One region of the Enterobacter sp. FW301-JW81 genome, then DNA from elsewhere that is predicted to be linked to it. Evidence: predicted binding sites of a transcription regulator. Region 1 holds the regulator's gene; each other region holds the start of a gene.
The links. The regulator CRP, encoded in region 1, controls carbon source genes, mostly activating them, when cyclic AMP is high. The targets are predictions, from matches to a motif close to ATGTGANNNNNNTCACAT.
Positions count from the first base shown of each region.

Region 2: ldtB (L,D-transpeptidase) is a predicted target of CRP. The motif match lies at 2,390-2,407, and genes of this name have one in related genera.
Region 3: mlc (sugar metabolism global transcriptional regulator Mlc) is a predicted target of CRP. The motif match lies at 1,864-1,881, and genes of this name have one in related genera.
Region 4: AC3WOK_RS08780 (CidA/LrgA family protein) is a predicted target of CRP. The motif match lies at 2,028-2,045, and genes of this name have one in related genera.

Region 1 is NZ_JBYTBA010000008.1:144,986-148,576, forward strand. Features, by position in the region: gene AC3WOK_RS21290 (YccS/YhfK family putative transporter) at 1-1,524, opposite strand, end outside; gene crp (cAMP-activated global transcriptional regulator CRP) at 1,582-2,214, opposite strand; gene AC3WOK_RS21300 (OsmC family protein) at 2,526-2,930, shown strand; gene AC3WOK_RS21305 (phosphoribulokinase) at 3,010-3,591, opposite strand, start outside.
Region 2 is NZ_JBYTBA010000001.1:91,093-94,683, forward strand. Features, by position in the region: gene AC3WOK_RS00415 (GntR family transcriptional regulator) at 1-309, shown strand, start outside; gene AC3WOK_RS00420 (glycosyltransferase) at 318-1,127, opposite strand; gene ldtB (L,D-transpeptidase) at 1,370-2,290, opposite strand; gene AC3WOK_RS00430 (ABC-F family ATPase) at 2,513-3,591, shown strand, end outside.
Region 3 is NZ_JBYTBA010000001.1:791,477-795,067, reverse strand. Features, by position in the region: gene bioD (dethiobiotin synthase) at 1-425, opposite strand, end outside; gene mlc (sugar metabolism global transcriptional regulator Mlc) at 556-1,776, opposite strand; gene AC3WOK_RS03855 (LysR family transcriptional regulator) at 1,907-2,803, opposite strand; gene AC3WOK_RS03850 (MFS transporter) at 2,925-3,591, shown strand, end outside.
Region 4 is NZ_JBYTBA010000002.1:391,577-395,167, forward strand. Features, by position in the region: gene cdd (cytidine deaminase) at 1-762, opposite strand, end outside; gene AC3WOK_RS08775 (CidB/LrgB family autolysis modulator) at 892-1,587, opposite strand; gene AC3WOK_RS08780 (CidA/LrgA family protein) at 1,584-1,979, opposite strand; gene AC3WOK_RS08785 (type 1 glutamine amidotransferase) at 2,164-2,874, opposite strand; gene AC3WOK_RS08790 (AraC family transcriptional regulator) at 2,934-3,591, shown strand, end outside.

The sequences.
Region 1 (3,591 bases):
CCACTGCGGCCACAGCCAGACCATGCCGCCAAAGGCAATCAGGCAGCCAATGAGGGTATCAATCAGCCTGGCGACAATAAACTGTTCACCATTGAGCGTGAGCAGCTGCAGGGTATACACCGCCGTCACCGTAAAGCCCACCATCGCCCAGCCGTAGTTTTTGCGGATAATCAGGTAGCTCACCAGCGTAATCGCCAGCATGCCAGCCAGGGTATAGCCTTCCGGCACGTGGAAGTGTAGCGTCACGCCCGCAATAATCAGCCCGGCCATCGTTCCGCCGGCCCGGTGCAGAATACGCACCCGCGTGGCGCCGTAGCCGTTCTGGGTGACAAACAGCACGGTCATTAAGATCCAGTAGGGTTTCGGCAGATGCAGCGCCATGCCCATCAGGCTGGCGGTACTGAGCATAACGCTGATCCTGGCGGCGTTGCGCAGGGCGGATGATTTAAGAGAAAGATAGCTTCTGAGCGCGGGCAGTAGCGGCAACCGTTTCTGCTTATCCGCCATCAGATCGCGGGGATAAAGCGGGCGCTGCGTGCGCAGCACGCGGGCGATGCGGCTGAAGTGCCAGGCGGCAAACTGGCCAACCGGGTTATCCGGATGCTGGCGTGCGATTTTCTCCAGCGCGCCGAGCTGTTTTTCCATGTTAAAGCGCGTGGGGTAGCGGTGGTAGAGAATATCGTCAGCCAGGACCCGCAGACGTGCCGATACTGTCTGCGCGTTCCAGCGGATCACCGCTTCGGCGTGGCTGCGCTCGACCAGCTTTTGTACCTCCTGCGGATGGTGAAGGCTAACGGAGATATGTTCCTGCAGATCGAGACCGACCTGGAAGGTGCGCAGCAGCCGTTTGTATTCGTGGTTTTTGTTGGCGGCGAGCATGTGCAGCTGCTGATAGCACTGGCTTATCAGATCTACCACCTTTTGCTGGCGCGTCAGCAGCGGCGGCAAGGATTTTTCCGGATCGGTATGCTGGGTGAGCAGGGTATATTTGGCTTCGCAGTAATCCGCCAGCTGCACATAGAGCAGGCTCAGAGATTCACGCAGCGGCTGTTCGCGCCACAGCCAGAACCAGAACCAGTTGAACAGCCCGTACCACAGCGTCCCCAGAGCGTAGATCAGCAGCGGCTCCCACACCGGCATATTCCCGGCGAGGCTCAGCGTGAAAATGGCCGCAATCAGCGAGGCGGGAAGCAGGCGGGCGTGCAGCGAGCTGATTTCGGCGGTGACGCCGAGGGTCATGGCCAGCACGGTCAGGATCAGCGGCAGCGGGATGTCCCGGGCAAGCAGAAGCTGTACGGCGAGGCTGCAGCCCGCAAACAGGCAGCCGCCAATAGTCAGACGTTTGAAAAAGCGCTTATGCGGCGTGTCCAGACCGGCGATGTTGCAGCAGGCGGGCACGAGAGAAAACAGCAGACCTTGCTGAAGATGTCCGAGGATCAAGCCCACGGCCACAGGAAGACACAACACCAGCGTTTGTCGCAGTGCGTAGTTAACTTCGGGGTGATAGATCAGCCTGCGCCACATGGGGAGTAGAGACAAAAACGGCGTGACACCCTGCGGTGACACGCCGTTTAAGCGGAATTAACGCGTTCCGTAGACCACGATGGTTTTACCGTGGGCGGAGATCAGGTTTTGATCTTCCAGCATTTTCAGGATACGGCCCACTGTCTCACGGGAACAACCGACGATCTGACCAATTTCCTGACGGGTAATTTTAATTTGCATGCCGTCCGGGTGGGTCATTGCGTCTGGCTGTTTCGCCAGGTTCAGCAGCGTTTGTGCAATACGGCCAGTTACGTCCAGGAAGGCGAGGTTACCCACTTTCTCAGAGGTGACCTGCAGACGGCGCGCCATCTGGGAAGAAAGACGCATCAGGATGTCAGGGTTAACCTGAATCAGCTGACGGAACTTCTTGTAAGAAATTTCAGCCACTTCACATGCTGTCTTTGCACGAACCCAGGCGCTACGTTCCTGGCCCTCTTCAAACAGGCCCAGTTCACCGATGAAATCGCCCTGGTTCAGATAAGAAAGGATCATCTCTTTCCCTTCTTCATCTTTGATCAGCACTGCCACCGAGCCTTTAACGATGTAATACAACGTTTCCGCTTTTTCACCCTGGTGAATCAGCGTGCTCTTCGATGGGTACTTATGAATGTGGCAATGAGACAAGAACCATTCGAGAGTCGGGTCTGTTTGCGGTTTGCCAAGCACCATGCGCTGTTATCCTCTGTTATAAGCTGTCACCAGAGTCATCAGATGCATCCGGACTCTGGGGTTGCAATCGAATTCTTACCCATACCCTGGGAAGTCGGCTACCGTAACGTTTCGCAGCCAGTAAAGTTTGATGTCCTCTGCATACACGTGTAACGTCAATGTATTACTGTAGCATCCTGAGTGTTTTAGCATAGCTTTCGCCGCGTGTCTCCTGGTGTCTCGCTTCAGCATGATGCAGGTCGCCTTCCATTGCGAGAAATGTAACGCACGCGTAATCTGTCACCAAAAATGCAACGTTGGAGTTCAAAAATATGCAAGCGCGCGTGAAGTGGGTTGAAGGTTTAACGTTCCTGGGCGAGTCCGCGTCAGGACACCAGATTTTGATGGATGGTAACTCCGGTGATAAAGCGCCAAGCCCAATGGAAATGGTGCTGATGGCGGCAGGCGGATGCAGCGCGATTGACGTGGTGTCGATTCTGCAAAAAGGCCGTCATGACGTGACGGATTGCGAGGTCAAACTCACCTCAGAGCGCCGGGAAGAGGCGCCACGCCTGTTCACCCACATTAATCTTCACTTTGTTGTCACCGGTAAAGCGCTGAAAGACGCGGCGGTCTCACGCGCGGTGGACCTGTCTGCGGAGAAGTACTGCTCTGTGGCGTTAATGCTGGAGAAAGCGGTAAAAATTACCCATTCGTATGAAGTGATCGAGGCTTAATCTTTTGGCGGGTGGCGCTGCGCTTACCCGCCCTACGGATTGTAGGCCCGGTAAGCGCAGCGCCACCGGGCAAAAATGATTATGCGATCTGCTTCCCTTCCATCAGCCGCTCCACCAGCGGCGTCATGATAAGCTCCATTGCCAGTCCCATTTTTCCGCCCGGCACCACCAATGTATTCATGTGCGAAATAAACGAGCCCTGCAGCATCGCCAGCAGCCAGGGGTAATCGATGCCTTCAAGATTGCGGAAATGGATCACCACAAAGCTCTCATCCAGAGAAGGGATCGTTTTGGCGGCAAACGGGTTGGAGGTGTCCACCGTCGGCACGCGCTGGAAGTTAATGTGCGTGCGGGAGAATTGCGGCGTTAAGTAATTGATGTAGTCTTCCATTGAGCGAACGACGGAATCCATCACCGCCTCGCGCGAGTGGCCGCGCTCGCTCATGTCACGCGTCAGCTTCTGGATCCACTCCAGGTTAACGATAGGAACCACCCCGACCAGCAGATCCACGTGGCGCGCCACGTCGTGCTGGGGCGTGACCACGCCGCCGTGTAATCCTTCGTAGAACAGCACGTCGGTGGGTTCCGGCAGCGGCTGCCAGGGGGTAAAGGTGCCCGGTACCTGGTTCCAGGGCACGGCTTCGTCGTAAGTGTGCAGATA
Region 2 (3,591 bases), on a different contig from region 1:
GAACCCATGTCGCTGGATTCCACGGTGATGCCGATGAATCTGGTGCCCGGCCTGACGAAAAGCCATCTTGAAGGTTCGGTGTTCCAGTATCTCCAGGAGAAGCTGGGGCTGAAAATTATGGGGTCGTACCGGGTGGTGCGGGCGTTAAAGCCGAATGCGCTGGACATGCAGCATCTGGTCTGTGCAGAGAGCGACCCGGTGCTGGAGGTCGAGCAGGTGATCTATCTGGAGGATGGCACACCGCTGGAGTATGCCCACTGTCACTATCGTTACGACCACGGCGGGATCGTGATCGTGAATAACGGATAATCAGGTTTTCAGGCGCACGACTCGAAATAGCTGTCCGTGTCTTTTATGTAAAGATCGTTCTGACACAGATGCTGGATTTGACCAGGCTTCAATGTAAAGCGGATTTTTTGAAGCCAGGAGCGTTTTATTTTGCTGGTATTGTCGCGAGATAATCCATAGTCATGGATTATCTCATGAACAAAACGAATACTCTGTGCAGAAACATAAACTGGTGTTTTGGTGAGCTGAATCAGTTTGCTGATCCAAATATCATCCGCGCGAGGACAGACCTTAATAAAATCCTCGTTAAAATGGAAATACTCCGGAATCATATTTTTCTTGAGCACAACGCCACCGAGACCAGTGATGATATAGTTTTGCTCAACAACTTTTGGCACGGTGATAAGCGGAAAATTACGATAGGTATCAAGAAGTTCTTTCTTCTTCTTTACTGTTTCACGCACGCGCGCAGCAACCACATATTCCTGATTGTGGCGGTAGAAATCATCCAGCAGGGTTTCTGCCCAAATTTCGTTATAGATAGCGTCATCGTCGGCATAAATCAGAATATCGTCGTTGGTTGCCTCTTGTAGCGCCGGGAACAGTTTACGATAAGGCCCGGTGTTTTTAACCCATTTAAAAACCAGGGTTGTACCCGTCTGGCGAATTTTCTGCGCCCATTCAGGTTCTTCAGTGATGCCTTCGTCACTGAGATAAGGTGTGCTGGAGACCCACACAACAATTAGATCGACCTTCTTACTCTGGTTCGCCAGTGACCATACTGTTTGCGAACAGAGATAAAGGCGCGATTTTGTTGTTGTTAAGTTAATGCTGATCATCGAACTAAGTGTGCTCCAGGAAATAAAAAAGACCCTATAAATACAGATAAAACTGATTTTATAAGTAGGCGCATCATAGCACTTAGAGGATCAGATGTAACCCCGCTGACTTAGCAGAAAATGGCAAGAATGGGACTTACGGCAATAATTGCTGTTCCGAAAGGATGAGCGTGGTGGGGATTGCGAGTAATAAGACCCCGATGATTTGGGGTCTTTTAAGATACTTTAATGCTTCAGAATGATCAGTTCAAACGCACCGGCATACCGGAGCGGTTCTGCACAGCCTGATCGACAATCGCCGTTTCCACGTCTGGCTGAGAGGTTACAGCCTGCACCGCGCTGTTCAGCGTAACTGGTACGACTTCGTTGTTGTTGATCTGATCTTCGCTGGTAGACAGCGGGTTGTGCACTTCGATGTAGCGGCTGCCGTCTGGCTCAGACGTCGCTTTCACCGGTTCGTTGATGAACTGCACACGCGTACCGACCGGCACGTTTTCGAACAGGAACTTGATGTCTTCGTTACGCAGACGCACGCAGCCGTGGCTCACGCGCAGGCCGATACCGAAGTTGGCGTTGGTACCGTGAATGGCGTACAGACGGCCAATGTAGAGCGCGTACAGACCCATTGGGTTATCCGGGCCTGCCGGCACAACGGCTGGCAGCGGTTCGCCTGCAGCGATGTATTCCGCGTGCATTTTGGCCGTCGGCGTCCAGGTTGGGCCCGCTTTCTTACGCTCAACTTTGGTGGTCCAGTTCATTGGGGTGTCTTTACCCAACTGGCCGATACCGATTGGCAGCACGATAACGGTGTTGGTGCCTTTCGGATAGTAATACAGACGCATTTCCGCGCTGTTAATCACGATACCTTCGTGAACGGTATCCGGCAGGATCAGCTGCTGAGGAATATTCAGCACGGTACCCGCTTTCGGCAGATACGGGTCTACGCCCGGGTTCGCTTCCAGCATGTTAGACAGGCCCAGCTGGTACTGCGCAGCGAAATACTCGAGTGGCTGAGAGTTACCTTCCGGAACGGTGACCACCTGGTTTTGTCCCACCAGACGGCTACCGTCGGTCGGCAGCGGATACGTCACCGCAGAAGCGGTCTTACAAAAACCTACTACGGCTAACGCCGCCGCAAAAAGCGTTGTTAATTTCATGTTCATGTTGTGCGAGGTATCTAAGCCATTCAGGCGATGAGTTGATAAGTCTGAATCTGTGATGGGAGCGCATTATATGTGCATTCCCGCTAACAGGGAATTCAGATGTGTACGAAATCACATTTTTTTCGATTTTGTTAAAGTTTAGTGGATTGCCGCAACACGGGATCTCAATTCGGAATTGTGGCATAATGCCGTGTTTATCACACTTTTCGCAGGAATCTCCCCGTGTTAGTTACCAGCAACGTCACTATGCAGTTTGGCAGTAAGCCGCTGTTCGAAAACATTTCCGTCAAATTTGGCGGCGGCAACCGTTACGGCCTCATTGGTGCCAACGGTAGCGGTAAATCCACCTTTATGAAGATCCTCGGCGGTGACCTGGAGCCGACGCTCGGCAACGTTTCGCTCGATCCTAACGAGCGCATCGGTAAGCTGCGTCAGGATCAGTTCGCCTTCGAAGAATTCACCGTACTTGATACGGTGATCATGGGGCACGCGGAGCTGTGGGAAGTAAAGCAGGAGCGCGATCGCATTTACGCCCTGGCTGAAATGAGCGAAGAAGACGGCTATAAAGTGGCCGATCTGGAAACGCAGTACGGCGAGATGGACGGTTACTCTGCGGAAGCGCGCGCGGGCGAGCTGCTGCTGGGCGTAGGCATTCCCGTTGAACAGCATTACGGCCCGATGAGCGAAGTTGCGCCAGGCTGGAAGCTGCGTGTCCTGCTGGCGCAGGCGCTGTTCTCTAACCCGGACATTCTGCTGCTCGATGAACCGACGAACAACCTGGACATCGACACCATCCGCTGGCTGGAGCAGACGTTGAACGATCGCGACAGCACCATGATCATCATTTCGCACGACCGTCACTTCCTGAACATGGTCTGTACGCACATGGCGGATCTGGACTACGGCGAGCTGCGCGTTTACCCGGGCAACTACGACGAATACATGACGGCGGCCACCCAGGCGCGCGAGCGTCTGCTGGCCGACAACGCCAAGAAGAAAGCACAGATTGCTGACCTGCAGTCCTTCGTCAGCCGCTTCAGCGCCAACGCCTCTAAATCGCGTCAGGCGACCTCGCGCGCCCGTCAGATTGACAAGATCAAGCTCGACGAAGTTAAAGCCTCCAGCCGTCAGAACCCGTTCATCCGCTTCGAGCAGGACAAGAAACTGTTCCGTAACGCGCTGGAAGTGGAAGCCCTGGCAAAAGGTTTTGAGAACGGCCCGCTGTTTAAAAAATTCAACCTGCTGCTGGAAGTGGGCGAGAAGATTGCCATTCTGGGCGCCAACGGCGTGGGTAAATCCAC
Region 3 (3,591 bases), on a different contig from region 1:
ACGACCATCACCACCGGAAGCTGTTCCTGCACCACCCATTCAGACAGCGGGCGCAGGTCATTCATCAGGCTGCGCCAGCCGCCCGTGCCTTCAACCACCACGTGATCGACCTTCTCGCTCAGGTTCGCCAGGCCGTCGGACAGCAGCGGGTAATTAATCAGGCCGCTGTGCGCCACGCTGCTCTCGTCTTCGCTTAACGCAATGGGGTTGACCGCGTGATAAGGCAATTCCAGCGACGAGACGCTTTGCAGCACCAGGGCGTCTTTATTACGCAATCCCTCTGGCGTCTCTTTACTCCCTTTTGCGACCGGTTTGTACCCTGCCACGCGTTTACCGCTTGCTGCAAGAGCCTGCAGCAATGCGCGGGATACAACGGTCTTGCCGACAGAGGTATCTGTACCAGTAACAAAGAAACGCTTAAGCATGACTCACTCCACCTCTTGGGTATGCTTCGAAAATATAAACCAGGTAAATAATTCAGTGGTGGAAGTCTACGGGATGCGTGCGCTACCCGGCTTGAGATAGCGCAATTTTTCTTACATCTGCGGAAAAGAGTTAACCCTGTAACAGGCGGATCAGCAGCGAGCCGTTATACATGGCGTCTTTGACCAGCGCCGCGCCGGCCATCGTGCCCTGGTTGGAAAACTGGGTGCTTTCTACCGCAATATTTTTGCTGTAGGCGGGCAGCGACTGCTGGTGAATGCAGGCCGAGATCGCCGGGAACAGGATCTCCGCCGCCTGGCTGAGCGGCGAGCCAATGAGGATTTTTTGCGGGTTAAAGAGGTTCACCATAATCGCCAGAATGCGGCCAACGTTATTCCCCACGCCGGTAATAATGTCCTTCGCCAGCAGATCGCCCTGGCGCGCGGCGGCGCAGAGTGAATCTACCGTTAGGGGTTGGCCGTGCAGCGACGAACTCATGGACTGGCCGAGCCGCACCTGCGCCAGTTCCAGCACGCTTTCCACGCTGGCAATGGTCTCCAGACAGCCGTGGTTCCCGCAGTAGCAGCGCTTGCCGTACGGGTCGACCTGGGTGTGTCCAATTTCCACCAGGCTGCTGCTTCCGGCGTGAAGAAGACGTCCGTCGGTGATCACGCCCGCCCCGACGTTATGGTCGATGACCACCTGAATCACATCCCGCGCGCCGCGGGAGGCGCCGAACAGCGCCTCCGCCATGGTCCAGGCGCTAATGTCGTGCTGAATATAGACCGGCACGCCGGTGTGGTTTTTCAGTACTTCGCCCAGCGGCATCTCTTTGACGTCTTCATAAAACGGCATGCGGTGAACAATGCCATTTTCGGTATCAATAATGCCCGGCATGGTGATGGCAATCGCGGTTAAGCGCTCAAGCCGCTGCTGGTGACGAATAAAGAAGTGATCGATGTGCGTGACAATCGCATCGAGAAGCGGTTCTTCCGCGTTGAGGGGCAGTTCAAGCCGGTCTTCCACCACCAGCTTGCTGCTGAGATCGCGCAGCGCGAGGAAGATCTCCCCCCGGCTGATGCGCAGCGACAGGTAGTGCCACGCTTCCGTCTCGACCACCAGCCCGACGGCCGGACGGCCGCGGCTGCCCGGCTCCTGAATTTCCGTTTCCTGAACCAGGTGCGCTTCCAGCATTTCGCGGACAATCTTGGTGATACTGGCGGGTGCCAGCTGTGCCAGGCGCGAAAGATCGATACGCGAAACCGGACCAAGCTGATCAATCAGGCGATACACCGCGCCAGCGTTGGTCTGCTTAATCTGATCGATATGCCCTGGCTGACTATCAGCAACCACCTCGTACTCCCTTATTTTCGAGCTTCGAAATAAACTGTGGGCTATGGTGAAGCACTTGCATGGCTGTCGTCAAATATTTACTTAGCCATGTGATTTACCGCACATTTTCGCTCACTTTTCCCTGGAAATATCACCCTAAAGAGGCGGTGATGAGCTGCTGTTTGAAGCGCTGCGCGGCATGGCTCTGTTCACGATGTTTTGACCAGACCAGCCACATCTCTGAAACGGCGTCCTCTTCGGCGATGGTCACCCAGCGCATTTCGCGCAATTGTACCCTTTTAAAGGAGGCCGGGAGAATAGACACCCCCAGCCCGGCGGCGACCAGGCCAATAATGGTCATCGCTTCCCCGACTTCCTGGGTAATGACCGGCGCAAGGTCGTAGCGGCGCATCAGCCCCAGAATATCGTCGTACAGCCCCGTCCCGACCTGCGGGTCAAAAAAGACGAACGGCTCTTTTGCCAGCTCTGCCAGCGACACCGACGGACGCGACGCCAGCGGATGATCGCGCGGGATCATGGCCATCAGCGGCTCGCGCAGAATGACCTGCCACGCCAGCGTATCCGGCAGTTGGGTATTACGCATCAGCCCCAGATCCAGCGAACCTTCGTTCAGAGGCGCGATCTGCTCGCGGGTATTGATTTCGCGCGTCTGAATGTGAACATCCGGGAAATGGCGACGAAATGACGAAAGGGTCTCCGAGACGGCGCTGATAAACGGCGCGGACGAGGTAAACCCGATTCGCAGTTCTCCCGCTTCCCCGAGATACAGCCGTTCTGCCCGGGCGGCGGCATCCTCGACCATGCTCAGGATTTGTCGGCTGTCGACGAGAAACTGCTTTCCCGCCGCCGTCAGGCTCACGCTGCGGTTGGTGCGGGCCAGAAGACGCGCCCCGACCTGCTGTTCCAGGATCTGAATCTGCTGGCTTAACGGTGGCTGAGAGATGTTCAGCCGTGCCGCCGCGCGGCCAAAATGCAGCTCTTCGGCGACGGCGACAAAGTAGCGGAGATGACGCAGCTCGATATTCATATTTTTAAAGTATCATTTGAGATTATTAATATATTAGACAGAATATTTACATTTTCCTACCCTGAAGAGGTGGTCATACCCGTCACCAGAAATCACGGGGATGTTTAAGCAAGGAAACTGTGTGAGTCGTACAACTTCCATTGATATCGATCCGGCCAGCGACATCAATGATTTACCCGCCGCATCGCAGCCGGTTCAGTTTATTAAACGTGGTACCCCCCAATTTATGCGCGTTACGCTGGCGCTTTTTTCCGCCGGTCTGGCGACCTTCGCCCTGCTCTATTGCGTTCAGCCGATCCTGCCCGTGCTTTCGCACGAGTTTGGCGTATCGCCTGCCAGCAGCAGCATTTCACTCTCGATTTCTACCGGTATGCTGGCGGTTGGCCTGCTCTTTACCGGCCCGCTTTCCGACGCCATTGGCCGCAAGCAGGTGATGGTGACGGCTCTGATGCTGGCCTCGGTCTGTACGCTACTCTCGACCATGATGACCAGCTGGCACGGCATTCTGGTGATGCGCGCGCTGATTGGGCTATCGCTCAGCGGCGTGGCGGCGGTCGGGATGACTTACCTTAGCGAGGAGATCCACCCGAGCTTTGTTGCCTTCTCGATGGGGCTTTACATCAGCGGGAATTCGATCGGCGGGATGAGCGGACGCCTGCTGAGCGGGGTGTTCACGGACTTCTTTAACTGGCGTATTGCGCTGGCCGCGATCGGGTGTTTTGCGCTGGCATCAGCCCTGATGTTCTGGAAAATTCTGCCGGAGTCGCGTCATTTCCGTCCTACCTCCC
Region 4 (3,591 bases), on a different contig from region 1:
GTAGTCATAGCCGTTCAGGCTCAGCAGGTTAAGTGCGCCCTGCAGCGGCGGCAGCGTTGGGTTAAACGCGGCGTTTTCCGCATAGCTGCCGCTAAAGGTACGGCCATCGCGGCACTGCAGCGCGACGCCGCTCGGGGACTTGCTGTACGGCGTATGGCTCTTGTTGGCAGCGGCAATGGCCGCCTGGTTCAGGTCATCGCCGGACAGGGCGAAACCGTGGTCCTGCTCGTCCATCAGCAGCGTTTTGATCTCCAGATCTTTCGGGCCAAACGCGTCCGGCAGGTAATCCGCCAGCGTGTGCGGCGCGCGACCCGGCAGGTTGATGCGCAGCTGCAGCCCGCTGTTCAGCTCGTTCATGAACTGACGGCAGTGGCCGCACGGGGTGTAGTTCACGGTAATGGCGCTCAGCGCTTTTTCACCGCGCAACCAGGCGTGACTGATGGCGCTCTGCTCGGCGTGAACGGTTTGCTGCATGGTTGCGCCCAGGAACTCCATATTGCCGCCGAAGTACCAGGTGCCGCTGACGCCCCGCGCAATGGCCCCGACGTTGAAGTGGGAGAGATCGGCCCGCGCGCAGGCGGCGGCCAGGGGGAGCAGTGCGAAAGCCAGCGCGTCTTCGTCCAGTCCCGTTGCCTGTTTCAGCATCGTGACCTGCTCAGCCGTCAGCAGGGCGGGGAAGTGTGCATCTGCCAGAACGGGAGCCAGGGCTGACTGCAAATTCTCTGCAAGCTGGGCGAAAGCAGCTTGAAAACGTGGGTGCATGGCGTTTGCCTCATAAAGGTTAATGGATCGGTAGTTTACGGAGCCGTCAGGGCTTTATATGTGATCCACTTCTCATTATGTATGCAACTTATGAAATCAAAATGAAATTTGCGCGACGCATCGCAAATTTTAGCCCATTACCGCCAGGATCAGCGGGAAAATGAACGGGGCCAGCAGGGAGGTGATAATCCCGCAGATCACCAGCGCCAGGGAGCTAAACGCCCCTTCCTGATAGTCCAGCTCCGCGCAGCGGGCGGTGCCCAGCGCGTGCGAAGCGGTGCCCATCGACAGCCCACGTGCAGCCTTAGTATGAATACGCATCGCGTTCAGCAGGGTGTGGCCAAACACCGCGCCGAGAATCCCGACGAAAATAACGCACATCGCGCTGATGGCCGGAATACCGCCGAGGCTGCCGCCGACCGCCATCGCGATAGGCGTAGTCACCGATTTCGGCAGGATAGAGGCCGCAATCTGCGGAGAAGCCCCCATCAGCATCGCCACCGACGTCCCGGTGATCATCGCCACAAGGCTGCCCACAAAACAGATGGTAATGATGGATTTCCAGCGAGCGCGGATCTGGTGCAGTTGCTCATAAAGCGGAAAGGCCAGCGCGACAACGGCGGGCTGCAGCAGGTCGTTTAAAATTTTGCTGCCGGCAAAGTAGCGTTCATAAGGAATGCCGGTGAGCAGCAGGAACGGAATAATCACCACCATCGCCACCAGCAGCGGGTTCAGCAAGGGCATTTTGAAACGTGCGGCAAGCTTACGCGCGGCGAAGAACACCGCCAGGGTTAACGGCAGCGACCACCAGATATTGGCCATCATTTTTTTGTTTTCTCCCCAATCACGTTACGTTCGCCATGCACCAGATGCGAACTCCAGCTCACTACCAGGAAAACCACCAGCGTACTGACCGCGCAGGAGACCACAATCGGGCCGAACTGGGCCTTGAGCAAATCAAAATACTGCATGACCCCGACGCCGATAGGCACGAAAAGCAGCGCCATATAGCGAATGAGAACGAAGCAGCCGGGGTTGACCCACTTTGCGGGCAAGATTTGTAATGCCAGCAAAACAAAGAGGATCAGCATACCGATAATGCTGCCGGGAATGGTGATAGGCAGCAGCGACGCGATGAAAATCCCGGCATACAGGCAGGCGTAAATCAGGACGAATGCGCGCAGATATTGCCAGATAATGTTCAATGATTTACTCATGGTGATAGTCCTTGCTGAAACGCATTCATCATACAATTAAACCTAAAAATGTGCCATGGATCACATCATGAATTTTGAGCATACCAGACATTCCAGAATGGAACGTCCGGTATCACCTTATGGAGACAGGCTACAGTTTAGAGGAAAGGGATTGCGCTGGCGAAGTGACGCGCCAGAGATTGCATCAGCGCGAGGCGGTCAGTTTATCGAGAAAGGAATACAGCGCCTGGTTCATTTCGCCATAATCATGGGAGCGGATTTTTTCCGCCGTTTCGACAAAACGGAATTCACCCGCACGGCGGAGGTCGTTCTGCGAATGCTCAATCAGCAGCTCTACCACCTCCGGCGTCAGTTCCATATGGCACTGAAAACCGTAAACCCGTTCGCCGTATTGCACGATCTGGCGGGGACAGCCCTCGCTGTAAGCGAGAACCTTAGCCTGCGGCGTCAACCCCGGCATGTCGTTATGCCAGTGACCGACGTTCAGCACGCTGCCAAAGTCCTTAAACAGCGGGTTCGCCTTGCCTGCATCCGTGAGCCTGACGGGAAATTTGCCGATCTCTTTTTCCGGGCTATGACAAAACGCTGCGCCCAGCGCCTCACCGATAAGCTGTGAGCCCAGACAAACGCCTATCACCGTTTTACCTGCCTCTATCGCGCGGCTGATGAGTGCCTTTTCCGCCTGTGCATCAAACCAGGGGCATTCCTCAAGCGTAGTGGCGGGTGACTGCGGGCCTCCCATGATGATAAGCAGGTCTGTGCGCCCCAGCTCCTCGGGTAAAGGATCGCCCTCATAAACTCTGGTGTAGCTCAGACGACAGCCGCGATTTTTCCCCCAGATCTCATAGGCGCCTGGCGCTTCGAAATGTTCATGAATGATAAAATGGATGTGCATTGCGTCTCTCTCTGGTTACGTGTACAAGCAGCATCATAAGAGGAAGGGGGGAATGTGAAATGCCAACCGTTATCGATAAAACGCCAATTCACGACGATGCCATCGGATGGTCAAGAGGGGCCATTAGCTATACGCGCGGCGAAGTGGATCCGCCTCACCAGCATTCGCAGGGGCAGCTACTGTTTGCCATCAAAGGGGTCATGCTGGTCGAAACCGGCAGCAAACGCTGGGTCATACCGCCGCAGCGCGCGCTGTGGATCCCTCCCTTTCAGGAACACACCTACAGCGTGCTATCCACAACGGAGCTCCGTGCGGTCTGGTTTAGCCCGACGCTGATATCGCAATGCGAGCCTTTTAAGCGGAAAGAAGAGGTTCACGTGATTATGGCGACAGCGTTGTTCAAAGAGCTGATTGCCGGGCTGTTCAGCGCGGAATACCGCCCGGCAAGCCAGCGCAGCATGGCCGTTTTGCTGCTCGATATCCTCAGCGAGACGCAGCAGATTTTGGCCGAACTGCCGATGCCCGTGGATGAGCGCTTACATCGCGTTGCCTGTGACATCATTGCCAACAATCTCTGGGATCTTTCTCTGGAAAGGCTGGCGGAACGGGCCGCGATGTCTGAACGCACATTTTCGCGCGCGTTTATCAAAGATACCGGCTTTAGCTTCCGGGCCTGGCGACAGCGTGCAAGAATTTGTGCCTCGCTGGATCTGCTCG